2 regions of the Sinobaca sp. SA16-1 genome follow, and region 1 is predicted to be linked to the other one. Evidence: predicted binding sites of a transcription regulator. Region 1 holds the regulator's gene; the other holds the start of a gene.
What was found. The regulator LexA, encoded in region 1, represses DNA repair genes until DNA is damaged. The targets are predictions, from matches to a motif close to CGAACATATGTTCG.
Positions count from the first base shown of each region.

Region 2: uvrB (excinuclease ABC subunit UvrB) is a predicted target of LexA. The motif match lies at 2,784-2,797, and genes of this name have one in related genera.

Region 1 is NZ_JCAKFL010000003.1:626,014-633,443, forward strand. It holds gene AC5W2J_RS11130 (sulfurtransferase TusA family protein) at 1-112, shown strand, start outside; gene AC5W2J_RS11135 (MBL fold metallo-hydrolase) at 127-1,257, shown strand; gene AC5W2J_RS11140 (sulfurtransferase TusA family protein) at 1,277-1,504, shown strand; gene AC5W2J_RS11145 (DsrE/DsrF/DrsH-like family protein) at 1,521-2,006, shown strand; gene AC5W2J_RS11150 (hypothetical protein) at 2,356-2,526, shown strand; gene AC5W2J_RS11155 (hypothetical protein) at 2,558-2,803, opposite strand; gene AC5W2J_RS11160 (hypothetical protein) at 3,009-3,254, shown strand; gene AC5W2J_RS11165 (hypothetical protein) at 3,285-3,497, opposite strand; gene AC5W2J_RS11170 (hypothetical protein) at 3,687-3,848, opposite strand; gene lexA (transcriptional repressor LexA) at 3,977-4,606, opposite strand; gene AC5W2J_RS11180 (hypothetical protein) at 4,767-4,982, shown strand; gene AC5W2J_RS11185 (YneB family resolvase-like protein) at 5,012-5,665, shown strand; gene AC5W2J_RS11190 (DUF896 domain-containing protein) at 5,809-6,051, shown strand; gene tkt (transketolase) at 6,371-7,430, shown strand, end outside.
Region 2 is NZ_JCAKFL010000001.1:49,142-56,571, forward strand. It holds gene uvrA (excinuclease ABC subunit UvrA) at 1-701, opposite strand, end outside; gene uvrB (excinuclease ABC subunit UvrB) at 707-2,686, opposite strand; gene AC5W2J_RS00270 (PDZ domain-containing protein) at 2,868-4,040, opposite strand; gene AC5W2J_RS00275 (S41 family peptidase) at 4,137-5,591, opposite strand; gene AC5W2J_RS00280 (cysteine desulfurase family protein) at 5,804-6,919, shown strand; gene AC5W2J_RS00285 (M23 family metallopeptidase) at 7,274-7,430, opposite strand, start outside.

The sequences.
Region 1 (7,430 bases):
CGGTAATAGAAGCAGCATGGCAGCATATACCCTGGAAGAAAAAGGATTTACTAAAGTACAAAACGTAAAAACGGGAATGAGCGGCTGGAATGGCCCGACCGAAGATAAATAGAGGAGGAAAAAGGCATGGCTATGAAAGCAATGACTGCTGCTGAACTGGCAGAAATAGTAATAAATAAAAAAGATATATTTATTTTAGATGTTCGCAACGAAGATGCGTTTAAAGATTGGAAAGTAGAAGGGAAAAACGTAGAAATAGTGAATACTCCTTATTTTGACCTTCTGGAAGGAGTTGAATCCATTCTTCCACAGATACCGGAAGACAAACCAGTTATTGTTGTCTGCGCAAAAGAAGGCTCCTCTAAATTTGTGGCTGAGCAGCTGGTGGAAGCTGCAGATCGGGAAGTGTATTACCTGGAGGGCGGAATGAAAACGTGGAGTGAACATCTGGAGCCGGTTAAAGTCGGCGATCTATCTGACGGCGGCGAGTTGTATCAGTTCGTACGGATTGGAAAAGGCTGCCTGTCCTACATGGTAGTTTCCGGAGGAGAAGCTGTGATTATTGATCCTGTGCGTCTAACTGATGTATACACTAATTTCCTGAAAGAAAAAAATGCGGTTCTTAAATATGCTGTAGACACCCATCTGCATGCCGATCATATTTCCGGCGGCAGGCTGCTGGCGGAACAAACGGGAGCGGTGTATTACCTCCCGGAAGCGGATGCTGGAGAAGTAACGTTTTCCTACCAGCCTCTGCACAATAACGATGTGCTGCGTGCAGGAAAAACAGAGGTAGCGGTACAAGCCCTGTATTCCCCCGGCCATACCATTGGCAGCACCTCTTTGATTATTGATAATCGGTACCTGCTTACAGGAGATATTTTATTCATAGATTCCATCGGTCGTCCGGACCTTGCCGGAAAAGCAGAGGACTGGGTAGGAGACCTGAGAAAATCACTTTATGAAACGTATCAGACATTAAAGGATGATCTTTGGGTACTGCCAGCCCACTTTTCAAAAAAAGAAGAGATGGATGATCACGGAAGAGTAATGGAACAGCTGCATGTGCTGTTCAAAGAGAATACCGGACTGCAGGTGACAGATGAGACCGCCTTCCGCAAAATGGTAACCGAAAACCTTCCTCCGCAGCCAAATGCCTACGAGGAGATTCGTCAGACAAACATGGGAAAAGTACAGCCGGAGCCGAAAGACCAGACAGAAATGGAAATCGGGCCGAACCGCTGCGCGGTATCATAAATTAGAAGGAGAGTTTATTATGAATGCAACTAAAACTGTAGACGCCAAAGGCTTGGCATGTCCAATGCCGGTTGTAAAAGCAAAAAAAGCAATGGATACCCTGCAGACAGGGGATGTGCTGGAAATCGTTTCAACAGATAAGGGAGCCAAAGCAGATCTGCCGGCGTGGACCAAATCATCGGGCCACGAGTTACTGGAGCAGGCAGAAGAAAACAATGAATTTACATTCTGGATCAAAAAAGGATAGAGGAGAGAATAAAAAAATGGAAGAAACAAAAAACGGAACAACAATGGTCGTATTTGATGGAGACCTGGATAAAGCAATTGCCAGCTTTATTATCGCTACAGGCGCTGCAGCAATGGGAAAGAACGTAACGATGTTTTTCACTTTCTGGGGATTGAACGTGCTTCGGAAAGATAACGTCATCAGCGGCAGTGATAAATCGATGATGGAAAAAATGTTCGGAAAAATGATGCCGCGCGGTCCGGAAAAACTGGCTATGTCGAAAATGAATTTTGGCGGTATGGGACCGAAAATGATGAAAAAAATGATGAAAAATCATAATGTGTCTTCTTTGAAAGAGATGATTGAAATGGCCCAGGACCTGGATGTAAAAATGGTGGCCTGCACAATGTCTATGGACGTCATGGGACTCAAAGAAGAAGAATTGATTGATGGACTGGATTACGCCGGTGTCGCTACTTACCTGGCAGAAGCAGAAGAGTCCAACATTAACCTGTTTATTTAATACGTATACTGCAGAAAAGAGCCTGTGCCCCTAAGGGAACAGGCTCTTTCTAATATGTAGGGTGGATACGGACTGAACGACAGGAAACCCGGCAGCTGTCAGGCGATGCCGCAGGAAGTGACAGCGCCCATAATACCGGCTATAGCAATTCCTACTATAAATTTTTTCACGTTAGTCCTCCTGTATCTATATATTCATAATTATGGTAAATAGTTTACTTTATTATAGTCGATATTTCCTAAAAAAGGTTGCATTTTATTAGCTTTTTCTATGTATCGGTTTAAAACCGCGAATATGAAGAAAAAATCTTTTATAATAGAAGAAGAAAACAAGAAAGCGGGGAGATAATATGACAGAAGAGTTATACCATGATCTTTTTTTAAAAGATGCGGGGTTTCTTCCAGTCGAAATAGAAAAGTTAATGTTGGAGTATGCCGAAGAATTCCAGCATGCGGAGATTCAGCAGGTTATAAAGCATACAGATGAGCATTATACCGTCGTTACAAAAGTAACAAAATAAAAAAGCTCTCAAGCGTGAGAGCTTTAGATGATTATTTTTTTTGGATTTCAACTGCTTTATGCTCAATTTCATCGTACGAGTTAGTGCCGTTAGCGTAATCTTTTACCATACTCTCAAATGACCGGAATAATCGTTCATCCGCCGGGTCCTGCAGGTTAAGGCCCAATGAATCAGCAACTTCCTTTTGGTCCCGTCGAAAAGCGTCATCGGCTTCAAACGTATTTCCTTCTTTATATTTGTCCATATGATGGTCAACAAACTTTTTAATAATATCCACATGTATCTCTCCTTTGTTTAAATGGTCTCTTTGTTCTCTTCCCGGTTCCCGGGATATCAAAACGATGAAGCAGGAAGAACCGATTTGAAGCACCTCCAGGCAGAAAGCGCACAATTTTAAGATGGAATACAAGGGACAAGGACTCTCCCTTGAAGGATACGGTATACTGTAGGATAATGGCATACGGAAAGGGGATGGAACGAATATGGTAAGTGGAAGAAATACAGAAGATATGATTATGGATTTAGCGAGTCAGCTTTCTATCGAGCAGGCAAGAAACAAAATTTTATGGGATCTTATTCTACGTCATAATGTACTTTCTCAAAAAGATGTTGATAAAGAAGTAGAAAAGCATTATGAAACCTATCGCACCACTTCTTATGAAGAATTAACCGGGTTTAACTTAAGAGAAGACACCAAGCCGGTAAAAGAACCAGAACCAGAAGAATAAAAAAAAGCGTTCCCTGCAGGGGACGCTTTTTTAATGCCTTACGACATCAAGAAATAGAAAAAAGATAGATTTTACTGCGGTAAATACGAGAAGAAAAATGAACACCAGAACCAGTATAGTAAGAGCGAGAGTCTCCTGAAAATGGAGAATATCGATCAAAATTAAGTTAGCAAGCACAGCGGAAATTACGCCGATAAATAATGTACTGTTAAATACACGTTCCATTATATTAGATGCAGCCATTTCAACATCTCCTGATTAGTATAGATTCCGCTCTTGTGAAATAGTGAGCGTTGTTTGCCTTATTCCTATTAAACCGCATTAGAGACGTGAAATCAATGTCTAAAAAGTGACAAAACAGCGAAAAAAATGACTAACTGGTGAACAATAGAAAAAAAGAAGCAAATAAAAATAGAATACCCAGTGGGCATTCTATTTTTCGTATATATCATCGGCAAGCAGCTTAATAGGACTGCCGCACTGAGGGCAATTCTGGTATTCCTGATCAATAGCAGCATCGCTTAGATCAGAAGCCGGCATCTGCACCTCTGCTTTTGTTTCTTTGCCGCATGAATGGCATTTAATATAGAGCAATGGCTTATCTCCTTTCCATGATCATAGCTGTATTTAATTATATATTTGTATACCACAACAGGTTTTTTCAAAACCTCTCAATGAAAAAACGGCTTTCTTCAATAATGAAGGAAGCCGTTTTCTATTCGTTAATGAATGGTGCGGAAAACGCCGATGACTTTACCAAGAACAGTACAGTCATCAAGAATAATAGGGTCCATGGCTGCATTTTCAGGCTGCAGGCGGATATAACCGCTCTCCCTGTAAAAACGCTTTACGGTCGCTTCGAGCTCTTCGGTCATTGCTACAATAATGTCTCCGTTGTTTGCTGTCTGCTGCTGTCTGACAATAACCAGGTCTTTATCGTAAATACCGGCTTCAATCATACTTTCCCCCTGAATAGTAAGGACAAAAACATTCTCATGTTCATTTGCCACCATACGTTCCGGAAGAGGAATGTATTCCTCTATGTTTTCGATAGCTGTAATGGGTTCACCGGCTGTAACTTTACCGAGCATCGGAACGTACACAGCAGAGCTTTCGGATATTTCAGGCGGTGCATCTTCAAAAGACAGCACCTCTATTGCTCTTGGTTTAGTAGGATCGCGTCGAATAAAACCTTTGCTTTCAAGCCTGGATAAATGTCCGTGCACGGTAGAACTGGAAGCGAGTCCCACAGCTTCTCCGATTTCCCGGACAGACGGGGGATAGCCTTTTAGACGTACTTCCCCTTTTATATAGTCAAGTATTTGTTCTTGTCGTTTTGATAATTTAGTCAAAGTCCCGGCACCTCCTGTGCGTGTAATGTTATTTTAAAAAATTGTATCATGAATAATACGAACATGCAAACATCCGTTCTAATTTTACTTGACGGGAACAGAAGTTCTTATTATACTTTTAAAAAAGGGAACACACATTCTTAAAAACGGGGGAATTACAATGATTTCAAAAATAACGAATGTAACGATGCAGGAATGGATGATATTATTACTATTTGCAGCATCAATTTTATTTCTAATTATAGCCGTCCAGATTAATGCACCAGATGCAGAAGCAGGTTTTGTTTATGAAGACGATATAACGGAGGAAGCAGAAGAGCTTCAGATCGAACAGGAATTAACCGCCTATCAATGGGTGAATTATACCCTGGACTAATGAAAGTAATCAGAAGGTGAAGTGGGACGATGGAGAAGTGCATTATCTACTGCAGGGTGAGTACCGAAAAGAAAGAACAGCAGACTTCTCTGGAGCGGCAGGTGGAGGAATTGACATCTCTTGCCAAGAGAAACAATCTGCCTATTTATAAAACAATCAAAGAAGAACAGAGCGGCTATTCTATGGAAAGAGAAGGGCTGCTGGAGATGCTTGAAGACTTTTCGTCAGGAAAGGCTTCTATTTTGTGCGTGCAGGATGATACGAGACTTGGAAGAGGCCATGCAAAAGTAGCGGTCCTTCACGCCCTCCACAAAAGTGGAGTAACAATTTATTCCGTCCGGGAAAACGGCGTGCTTGAATTATCTGAGTCAGACAGTATGCTGATTGATATACTCTCCATCGTGGAGGAGCATCAGCGCAGGCTGCATAATTTTAAGATCAAGCGCGGAATGAAGCGGGCAGTAGAAAATGGCTACCGCCCCGATAAGAATTTAAAAAACCGGGGCCAGGGAGAGCGTGTAAAAAAAGAAGTGCCGATAGAAGAGATCATCAGGCTCCGTCAGCGGGACCTTCCCTTTTATGATATTGCCGCGACCCTGCGCGGACTCGGATACGATGTATCTAAAGCCACGGTGCACCGGCGCTACCGGGAGCATATGAAAAAAGAAGATGAACAGTCGTAGTGAAGGCTGAGCGCCTTTGGTGAGGCCCTATACCTTCCTATCCCTCCAGAACAAAGATGGTTCCGTTTGCATAAAAGCGGGTATATAAGTACCATTAATATAGAAGGATATTCATGGAAACGAACATAAAAGGGGGGAATATCATGTTATCCCAAGACAAAATTGCACGCATTAATGAGCTGTCCCAGCGCGCGAAGACAACCGGCCTGACGGAGTCTGAGAGCATAGAACAGCACGAACTGAGAGAAGAATACCTGCAGAGTTTCCGTTCGTCATTTAAAGACCAGCTTCATTCGGTTAAAGTAGTGGATCCTGAAGGCGCTGACGTTACCCCCGATAAGCTGGACCGATCAAAGAAAGAACGTAAAGTGTACCGCTCCAGATAGCGTGGCACACAAATATATTCTTCATCTGGCGTAATGATATTATATTCGTATATGAGCCGCTGCCCGAAGAGCGGAATCCGGAAGACCATTTTCGTTAAAACAATAGAGGATGGTCTTTTTAACGTGGTTACAACTCCGTTAAACAAAAGGAATTAGAAACAGCGGAGATGGTAGATCCGGCCTGTCAAAAGAAAGCCGGCACGATTTAGAAAAATTCCACGTATTTCGCCGCGATTCTTGTATAATAAAAAGAAAGCGTTTATTATTTATTCATGGATGGACGTTAATTACTAAACAGAGACAAGGGGAGAATACGATTATGGCAGCGCAGACTACAGCGACGCAATTAGAAAATTTAGCTATTAATACGATTCGTACGTTATCGATCGATAGCATTGAACGGGCTAATTCCGGTCACCCGGGATTACCTATGGGAGCGGCACCAATGGCCTTTACTTTGTGGACAGAGTGCATGAATCATAATCCTGGCAACCCGGAATGGTTTAACCGCGACCGTTTTGTTCTATCCGCGGGACACGGCTCTATGCTTTTATACAGCCTGCTTCATCTTACCGGCTATGACCTTTCTCTGGAAGAGCTTCAGAACTTCAGACAGTGGGGAAGCAAAACTCCGGGACACCCGGAATACGGCCATACACCAGGCGTTGAAGCCACCACCGGTCCGCTTGGCCAGGGGCTTGCGATGGCAACAGGCATGGCTATGGCAGAGCGCCATATGGCAGCTACTTACAACAAAAGCAGCTTCCCGCTCGTAGATCATTATACATATGTTCTATGCGGCGATGGGGATATCATGGAAGGGGTCAGTTCAGAGTCCGCTTCTTTAGCCGGTCACCTGAACCTGGACCGCCTGATTGTGCTTTATGATTCCAACGATATTTCGCTCGATGGCGATCTGCACCAGTCATTTTCCGAAAATGTCATGCAGCGTTATGATGCATATGGCTGGCACACCATCCTCGTAAAAGATGGCAATGATACGAAAGCTATTAAAGAAGCAATTGAAGAAGCAAAGCAAGCAGGCAAGCCAACTTTAATCGAAGTCAAAACGACAATCGGTTACGGCTCTCCTAATAAAGGCGGTACCAACGCAGCACACGGTGCTCCGCTTGGCGCTGAAGAAATTACATTGGCCAAAGGAATGTACAAGTGGGAATACGAAGAAGAATTCCACGTACCGGCAGAAGTAACGGCCTTTTTCGCTGAGAAAAAAGCAGCAGGCGCCCGCAAAGAAAAAGAATGGAACGATTTGTTTACGGATTACCAGAAAAAGCACCCAAAAGATGCTGAACAATTCATTAAGGCGCTAAAAGGGGAGCTTCCTGAAGGATGGGAAAAAGAACTTCCCGCCTATACGA
Region 2 (7,430 bases), on a different contig from region 1:
GCCTGGCCGTCTCCAAGACGAAGGGCCGTTTCTAATGAGTCGGCAAGCCTTGTTTCTACATCGGCTTTAATAACGACCCGGTCAATAACAGCTTCGATGCTGTGCTTTTTATTTTTTTCCAGCTTAATCTCATCGCTGACTTCACGCATTTCTCCATCCACACGAACACGAACATAACCTTCTTTTTTCAGGTCTTCAAGCACTTTCACATGCTCGCCTTTGCGTCCCGAAATAAGCGGGGAGAGAATCTGCATTTTCGTCCGTTCCGGATAGTCCATCATACGGTCCACCATCTGCTGAACAGTCTGGGAGGCAATTTCAATCCCGTGGTTTGGACAAACCGGACGGCCAATACGGGCAAACAGCAGCCGCAGGTAGTCATAAATTTCCGTAACCGTTCCTACGGTGGAACGGGGGTTTTTGCTTGTTGTTTTCTGGTCAATGGAAATGGCCGGAGAGAGCCCTTCAATAGAGTCCACGTCCGGCTTGTCCATCTGCCCGAGAAACTGGCGGGCATAAGCGGAGAGCGATTCTACGTAACGTCTCTGCCCTTCCGCATATATCGTATCAAAAGCCAGGGAGGATTTCCCTGAGCCCGACAGTCCTGTAAATACAATCAATTTATCTCTTGGGATCGTAATATCCACGTTCTTTAGATTATGGGAGCGTGCGCCTTTTATTTGTAAATTTTCCAGTGCCATTCTATCTATCCTTCCGCTTTTAATTCAAGAACGAGGTCACGAAGCTCGGCGGCCCGTTCAAACTGCAGGTCTCTTGCTGCCTGCTTCATTTCCGCCTCAAGCTCATCTGCATATTTCCGGCGTTCGGTTTTGTTCATTTTCGAAAGCATTGGTACCTGTTCCACTTCTTCCCCATCTTCGGTCACAATAGTCGCCTTAATTAATGCCGGGATGGATTTCTGGATCGTTTTCGGCGTAATGCCGTGCTCTTCGTTATACGCCAGCTGTATTTCGCGGCGCCGGTTCGTTTCGGATATAGCAATATCCATCGATTTTGTAATTCGGTTGGCGTACATGATGACGTGCCCGTTGGCATTTCGTGCAGCCCGTCCCATCGTCTGAATCAATGAACGCTCGGCACGCAGGAATCCTTCTTTATCTGCATCGAGAATGGTAACGAGCGATACTTCCGGAATATCGAGCCCTTCTCTTAATAAGTTAATCCCTACGAGCGCATCAAAGTGCCCCATGCGCAGCTGCCGGACAATGTCGATGCGGTCCAGCGTCTTTATATCAGAGTGCAGATACTTCACGCGGATCCCGACTTCTTTTAAATAATCGGTCAGGTCTTCCGACATTTTCTTTGTGAGCGTTGTGATCAGGACGCGCTCATTCCTCGCAGCCCGTTCGTTGATTTCACCTATCAGGTCATCAATCTGCCCTTCAATCGGACGGATGTCGATTGTCGGATCAATTAAACCGGTCGGACGGATAATCTGTTCAATCATTTCCGGCGTATGTTCTTCTTCGAACGCTCCGGGAGTCGCAGAGATAAACAGCGCCTGATGAATGCGTTCCTGAAATTCGTCAAACTTGAGCGGACGGTTGTCCATGGCCGACGGCAGACGGAAACCATGGTTGACGAGCACTTCTTTTCTCGCCCGGTCCCCGTTGTACATGCCCCGCACTTGAGGCAGCGTGACGTGGGACTCATCAACAACGATGAGAAAATCGTCCGGAAAGAAATCAAGCAGGGTATACGGTGAATCTCCCGGGTTGCGGAACGTGAGGTGACGGGAGTAGTTTTCAATTCCGGAACAGAATCCCATTTCCTGCATCATTTCGATATCGTACCTCGTCCGCTGTTCGAGCCGCTGTGCTTCCAGCAGTTTATCTTCGGACCGGAATACGGCCAGCTGCTGCTCGAGCTCTTTTTCTATATTGATAATCGCTTTGTTAAGCTTTTCTTCTCTTGTTACGAAGTGGGAGGCTGGAAAAATCGCGACGTGGCTGCGTTCTCCGTTGATTTCCCCTGTAAGTGCATTCACTTCTGTAATACGGTCAATTTCATCCCCGAAAAATTCCACGCGGATGCACTGTTCATCACGGGACGCCGGGAAAATTTCCACCACATCGCCGCGTACGCGGAACGTTCCGCGTACAAAGTTTATATCGTTGCGGTCGTATTGAATATCGACGAGTCGGCGCAGCAGCTCATTGCGCTCCATTTCCATATCTTTGCGGAGCGACAGCACAAGGTCCCGGTAGTCTTCCGGGGAACCAAGTCCGTAAATGCACGACACACTTGCAACAACGATTACATCCTCACGCTCAAACAGGGAGCTTGTAGCGGAGTGGCGGAGCTTATCAATTTCATCATTAATGCTGGCATCTTTTTCAATAAACATATCGGTCTGCGGAATGTAGGCTTCCGGCTGATAGTAATCATAGTAACTGACAAAATACTCCACCGCGTTGTTCGGAAAGAGTTCTTTGAATTCGCTGTACAGCTGGCCCGCCAGCGTTTTGTTGTGGGCAATAACCAGAGTCGGCTTCTTAATCTCCTGCACGACATTCGACACGGTAAATGTCTTTCCCGTTCCTGTCGCTCCGAGCAGCGTCTGATACTTTTTCCCTTCACGGAGTCCTTTATTTAATGCTTTTATGGCATTCGGCTGATCGCCTTCCGGCTTGTATTCGGATACTAATTCAAATGCTTCGCTCATGGCGTGCTCCGCCTCCATATTCCTATATTATTCTTTATTTCCCGTCTATTAGTCTGCTCTATTATACCACATATATGCGGTTTCCAAACGCAAAAAACGAATGCACGTTCGTTTCTTAAAGACGTAAAAGACCATCTTCGGAAGATGGTCTTTTCGTCTGGTTCTATAAAGTATAAGCATCCTACTCTTGTTTTACAAGCAATAAGCCAAGCAGGTAATGTTCGTTTGCATAAACGGCAATCTGCGTATAGCGCAGCTCCTGATTCAGGTCGACGACGCCGATTTTGCTGTAGGCGGAATTGAGCTGAATTGCCTGATACAGGTCATTTTCATTCGTAACCGTCTGTCCGTTTACTCTCGTAATAATTTCACCCGGCTTGATATCCATTTTCTCAGCCGGGGAGTAAGGAAGGATGCCCGCTACGCGCAGGCCGCGGTCCGGCACGGTATAAATCGGCCGGCTGGATGTTTCCAGACGCTTCTGGGACCAGGTAATCCACTCTCTTCCGAGAAGCGCCGCTGCAGCGGCAATGTAGACCGGATAATCCACCAGGTAGCCGGCACCGGCCGCGGCGGCAAGAACAAACCCCCACAGCAGCACTTTCCCGCCGGTACGGCGGACCGCCTGCTGGGGAACGCTTCCGATAATATTCAGCTTGAGGGCAGCAGCAAACGGAAACAACAGCAGCGACAGCCCGGTTCCTTCTATAGGAAACAACGGCCACCAGCCTGCGGCCTGAAGCGCGTCTCCCGGTACGAGAATAAATGCAGGAAGCAGCCATACACGCTTTAAGCGGTGGGCCCCCTGCCATTTTCCGCGCGGGGTTTTAAACAAATATGGAGAAGTATGATGGCGCTTTGTGCGAAGCAGAAGCAGCCCTTCTCCGAGAACGAGCAGTGCGATCAGTACGAGCACCGGACGCAGGTCCGCTGCTTCCAGGGACGATACCACGCCGCCCCAGAAGCCGCTGGACGGGTTCCAGACAAGCGGAACCACATACGCGGCTATTAGGCTCAGTCCAAACACGTGAGCCGGTGTGGCAAAGCGCAGGAGACCTGTGACAATAAACAGAATCCATAACAGCCCTGCCAGGACAAGTACTTCCAATGGCACGAAAAGCCCTGAAATAAGAATCAGCACCGATATAAGCAGGCCGTAAAGAATGCCCGGCCCGACAGAAACAAGCACATCATAAAGCGGTGGGTACAGCCTCGTTTTAAAATCTTTCCGTTCCTGTTTTACTCTTTTCGAACCTATCAATAGTGCCGCTCCGATAATCACATATGTAAGAGGGTTGGCGAAAAACCAGCCAATGGCCCTCGCTATTTCCCATAACCACATTGTCCAGTCCAATGAAGCACCTTCCTTTCCTATCCTTTGACTTAGTTGGTAAACCTTCTGTATTCATGAAGAAAAGAACAGGCAGGACACGCCCTGCCTGCAGTTTGTTTATTCAGATGACTGCTCGGCTGCTTCCTGCAGGGCACGCTCAAGCTGATCGTCGTTTTCCGGATCACGGATATTTTCGAGCAGGGCCTGGTTCAGCGCTTCTGCTGTCTCCTCATCAATAATGCCGCTTGCTTCCAGATCCTCTTCCTCCTGGAAAGCCTGTACGGCTGCTTCGGTTTCCTCATTGAAATACCCGTCGGAGCGGCCCGGCTCATAGCCGAGTCCCTGCAGCATCGACTGGGCGGTTTCGATTTCTTCGCCTACCTGGTCGGGTTCCAATGGATTCTCTGGATCAAGTGCCGCAGAAGTAAAGTAATCAGGCTGTTCGGCTTCGATTGTTGGCTCTACGCCTTCGCCGTCCACCCAGTTTCCGTCAGGTGTGAGCCATTTAAACATCGACAGCTTCAGCTGACTGCCGTCCCCAAGCTCCATCGACTGCTGAACGGTTCCTTTTCCGTACGTCTTCTGGCCGACCAGGTCATAGCCGCCGGCTTCTTTTAAGGCACCTGCCAGAATCTCGGAAGCAGAAACACTTCCTTCATCAATCACCCCGACAATTGGATAGTCTTTCGGTTCGGAAAGATCACTCGTAAATTCCTCCACCTGCTCATTGCGGTCTTCAATCTGCACGAGCGGCTTGTCGCTTGCGATAACGAGCTCACCTATTTCCTCCACGGCATTTAAAAAGCCGCCCGGGTTGCCGCGCACATCGATAACGAGCGCCTCCATGCCTTCTTCTTCCAGAGAGGCAAGCTGTTCTTCAAATTCAGAAGCCGTACTCTCTCCGAAAGAGGTTAACGCAAGATGACCGACCTGGACGCCGTCTTCTTCTATGATTTCAGATTGTACGGTTTCTACAGGAATCTCATCACGCTCGACTACAACATCAAAAGGTTCACTGCTTCCCGAGCGCTGCACGGTAAGCGTAACTTCCGTCCCCTGCTCGCCGCGGATGCGGAGTACCGTTTCGTTAAGGGTTTCACCTTCCGTCGACTCCCCGTCAACTTCGAGCACCTGGTCGTTAGGCTGCAGGCCTGCCTGTTCCGCCGGGGAATCCCTGAATGGCGCCACAATTGTGACGGTATTATCCACGAGGCTGACTTCTGCCCCGATTCCTTCAAAAGAAGATTCCAGCGACTGGGTAAATTCATCTGCCATTTCCTGATTCATGTAGGAGGAATGGGGATCGCCCAGTTCTTCGATCATTCCTTCCATAGCTCCTTCCATCAGCTGGCCGGAGTCCACTTCATCCATGTAATCTTCACTGATTGTGTTATACACCTGCTCGAACCGCTCCATGTCTTCCATGTGTCCATTTCCGGTAGAGGCCTGGTTCGTGCTGCCGGATGAACCAGAACCGGTACCCGGCAGATTGGCGCCTATAACGACGCCTCCTGCTCCCACGACCAGCGCAGCTCCTGTGAGCGCCGCGGCCGCTTTTTTATTCCATCCCATATATAATCCACTCCATTATGTGCTGTGGGTGCTGTCTTTGCAGTATTCGCGCCGGCCGGTCTATGTATCCTCCATTACGATGAACATACTTCCTTTATTCTAGCATGAAAGAAGCATGTAACAAATGAAAATATCCCCACTTTCCAGATATCTGCCTGCAGGGCGTATGCTAAAATATGAATACTAGATATTATAGAAAGGCGGGATCTATCATGCATCAGGTTTATATGGATTACAATGCCAGCACTCCGCTTTCCCCCAATGTAAAAAACGTTCTTTCCTACTGGATGAAGCGTTCCTACGGCAACCCTTCCGCCTCCCACTGGGCTGGAACCGAAGCGAAACAGGCGGTTGAGACCGCACGGACGCGTGTGGCTGCCTTTATTGGAGCCGATCCGGACGAACTTATATTTACGAGCGGCGGAACCGAAGCGAACAACCATGTGCTAAAAGGGATATTTGAGCGCTGCGGAACAAAACCGTGCCATATTATTACGACGACGATTGAACACCCCGCCATACTGGAACCGTGCCGGTATCTGGAGAAGCAGGGAGCGTCCGTTACTTATGTCGGAACAGATTCTTTCGGCCGTGTTCATCCGTTCGATATTGAAGCTGCTATTACCGAAGACACGGCGCTCATTTCCGTCATGCATGCCAATAACGAGACGGGAACCCTCCAGCCGATTGAAGAAATCAGCGAAATAGCACACCGGTTTGGGATTCCGTTTCATAGCGACGCTTCCCAGTCGCTCGGCAAAGTACCTGTCAATGTCGATGAGCTCGGCGTTGACTATTTAACGATAGCCGGTCATAAAATATATGCCCCGAAAGGTATAGGCGCATTATATATGCGAAAAACAGCAGCTCTCCCGCCGCTTCTGCACGGGGCTCCTCATGAAAAAGGACGTCGGGCCGGGACGGAAAATGTACTGTTTACCGCCGCGCTCGGTGAAGCCTGCACGGATGCGGCTTCCTTTGATATGACCGCGGTAAAACGGCGGCGCGACTTATTCTGGGAACTGCTGCAGCAGAACTTCCCGCTAAGAGTGCACCGTAACGGCCATCCGGTGCATACGCTTCCCAACACGCTTCATGTCCGCTTTACCGGCATCACCGGGCAGGACCTTCTCCAGCAGATGCCGTTTCTGGCTGCCTCCACCGGCGCTGCCTGCCACAGCGGCTCAGTTGAATTATCCGCGACGCTCCGCGCACTCGGATTGACAGACAAGGAAGGTGCAGGATCTGTCCGCTTCAGCCTCGGACCGTTCAGCACCGATGAGGATGTGTTTACGGTTGTTGAAGCATTGAAGGCTATTCTTACTTAACAAAAGAGCGGGGCTGTCCTAAACGGACTGTTAAAAAATGAAACACCTCTATCAGAATCTAAAAAAAGGCAGAGGTTTATCCAGGTGGAAGCTTTCGGCAGGCCATGCTTCAGCTAAAGAGGAAAAGGTCGACCTCTTTATCTTCACCGATGGCTGGTCTGCCTGAGTCCCCGCCTGGTCCTTTTTTATGGTTTTGTTTTACCCTGTTGTCAAAAGAAAGGACCCTCGCTGTATGTAAAAACCCTCGTATTCCTTTTGGAAGGAATACGAGGGTTTTCGTCTGGCTTCTCTTATTATTGGTAAAACGAAGAATACAGTCTACAGAGTAAATTTTGGGACAGTCTCTCTTTCTGCTTAAAAAGTAACATATTTACGCGGGTTCACGGAACGGGATTTCTGCGTATCCCAGAAGCCTTCATGAATTTCAAAATGAAGGTGCGGCCCTCTCGAAGCGCCTGTATTACCCATTAGGCCGAGTGTATCTCCCTGGTCTACTGTCTGGCCGGCTGTC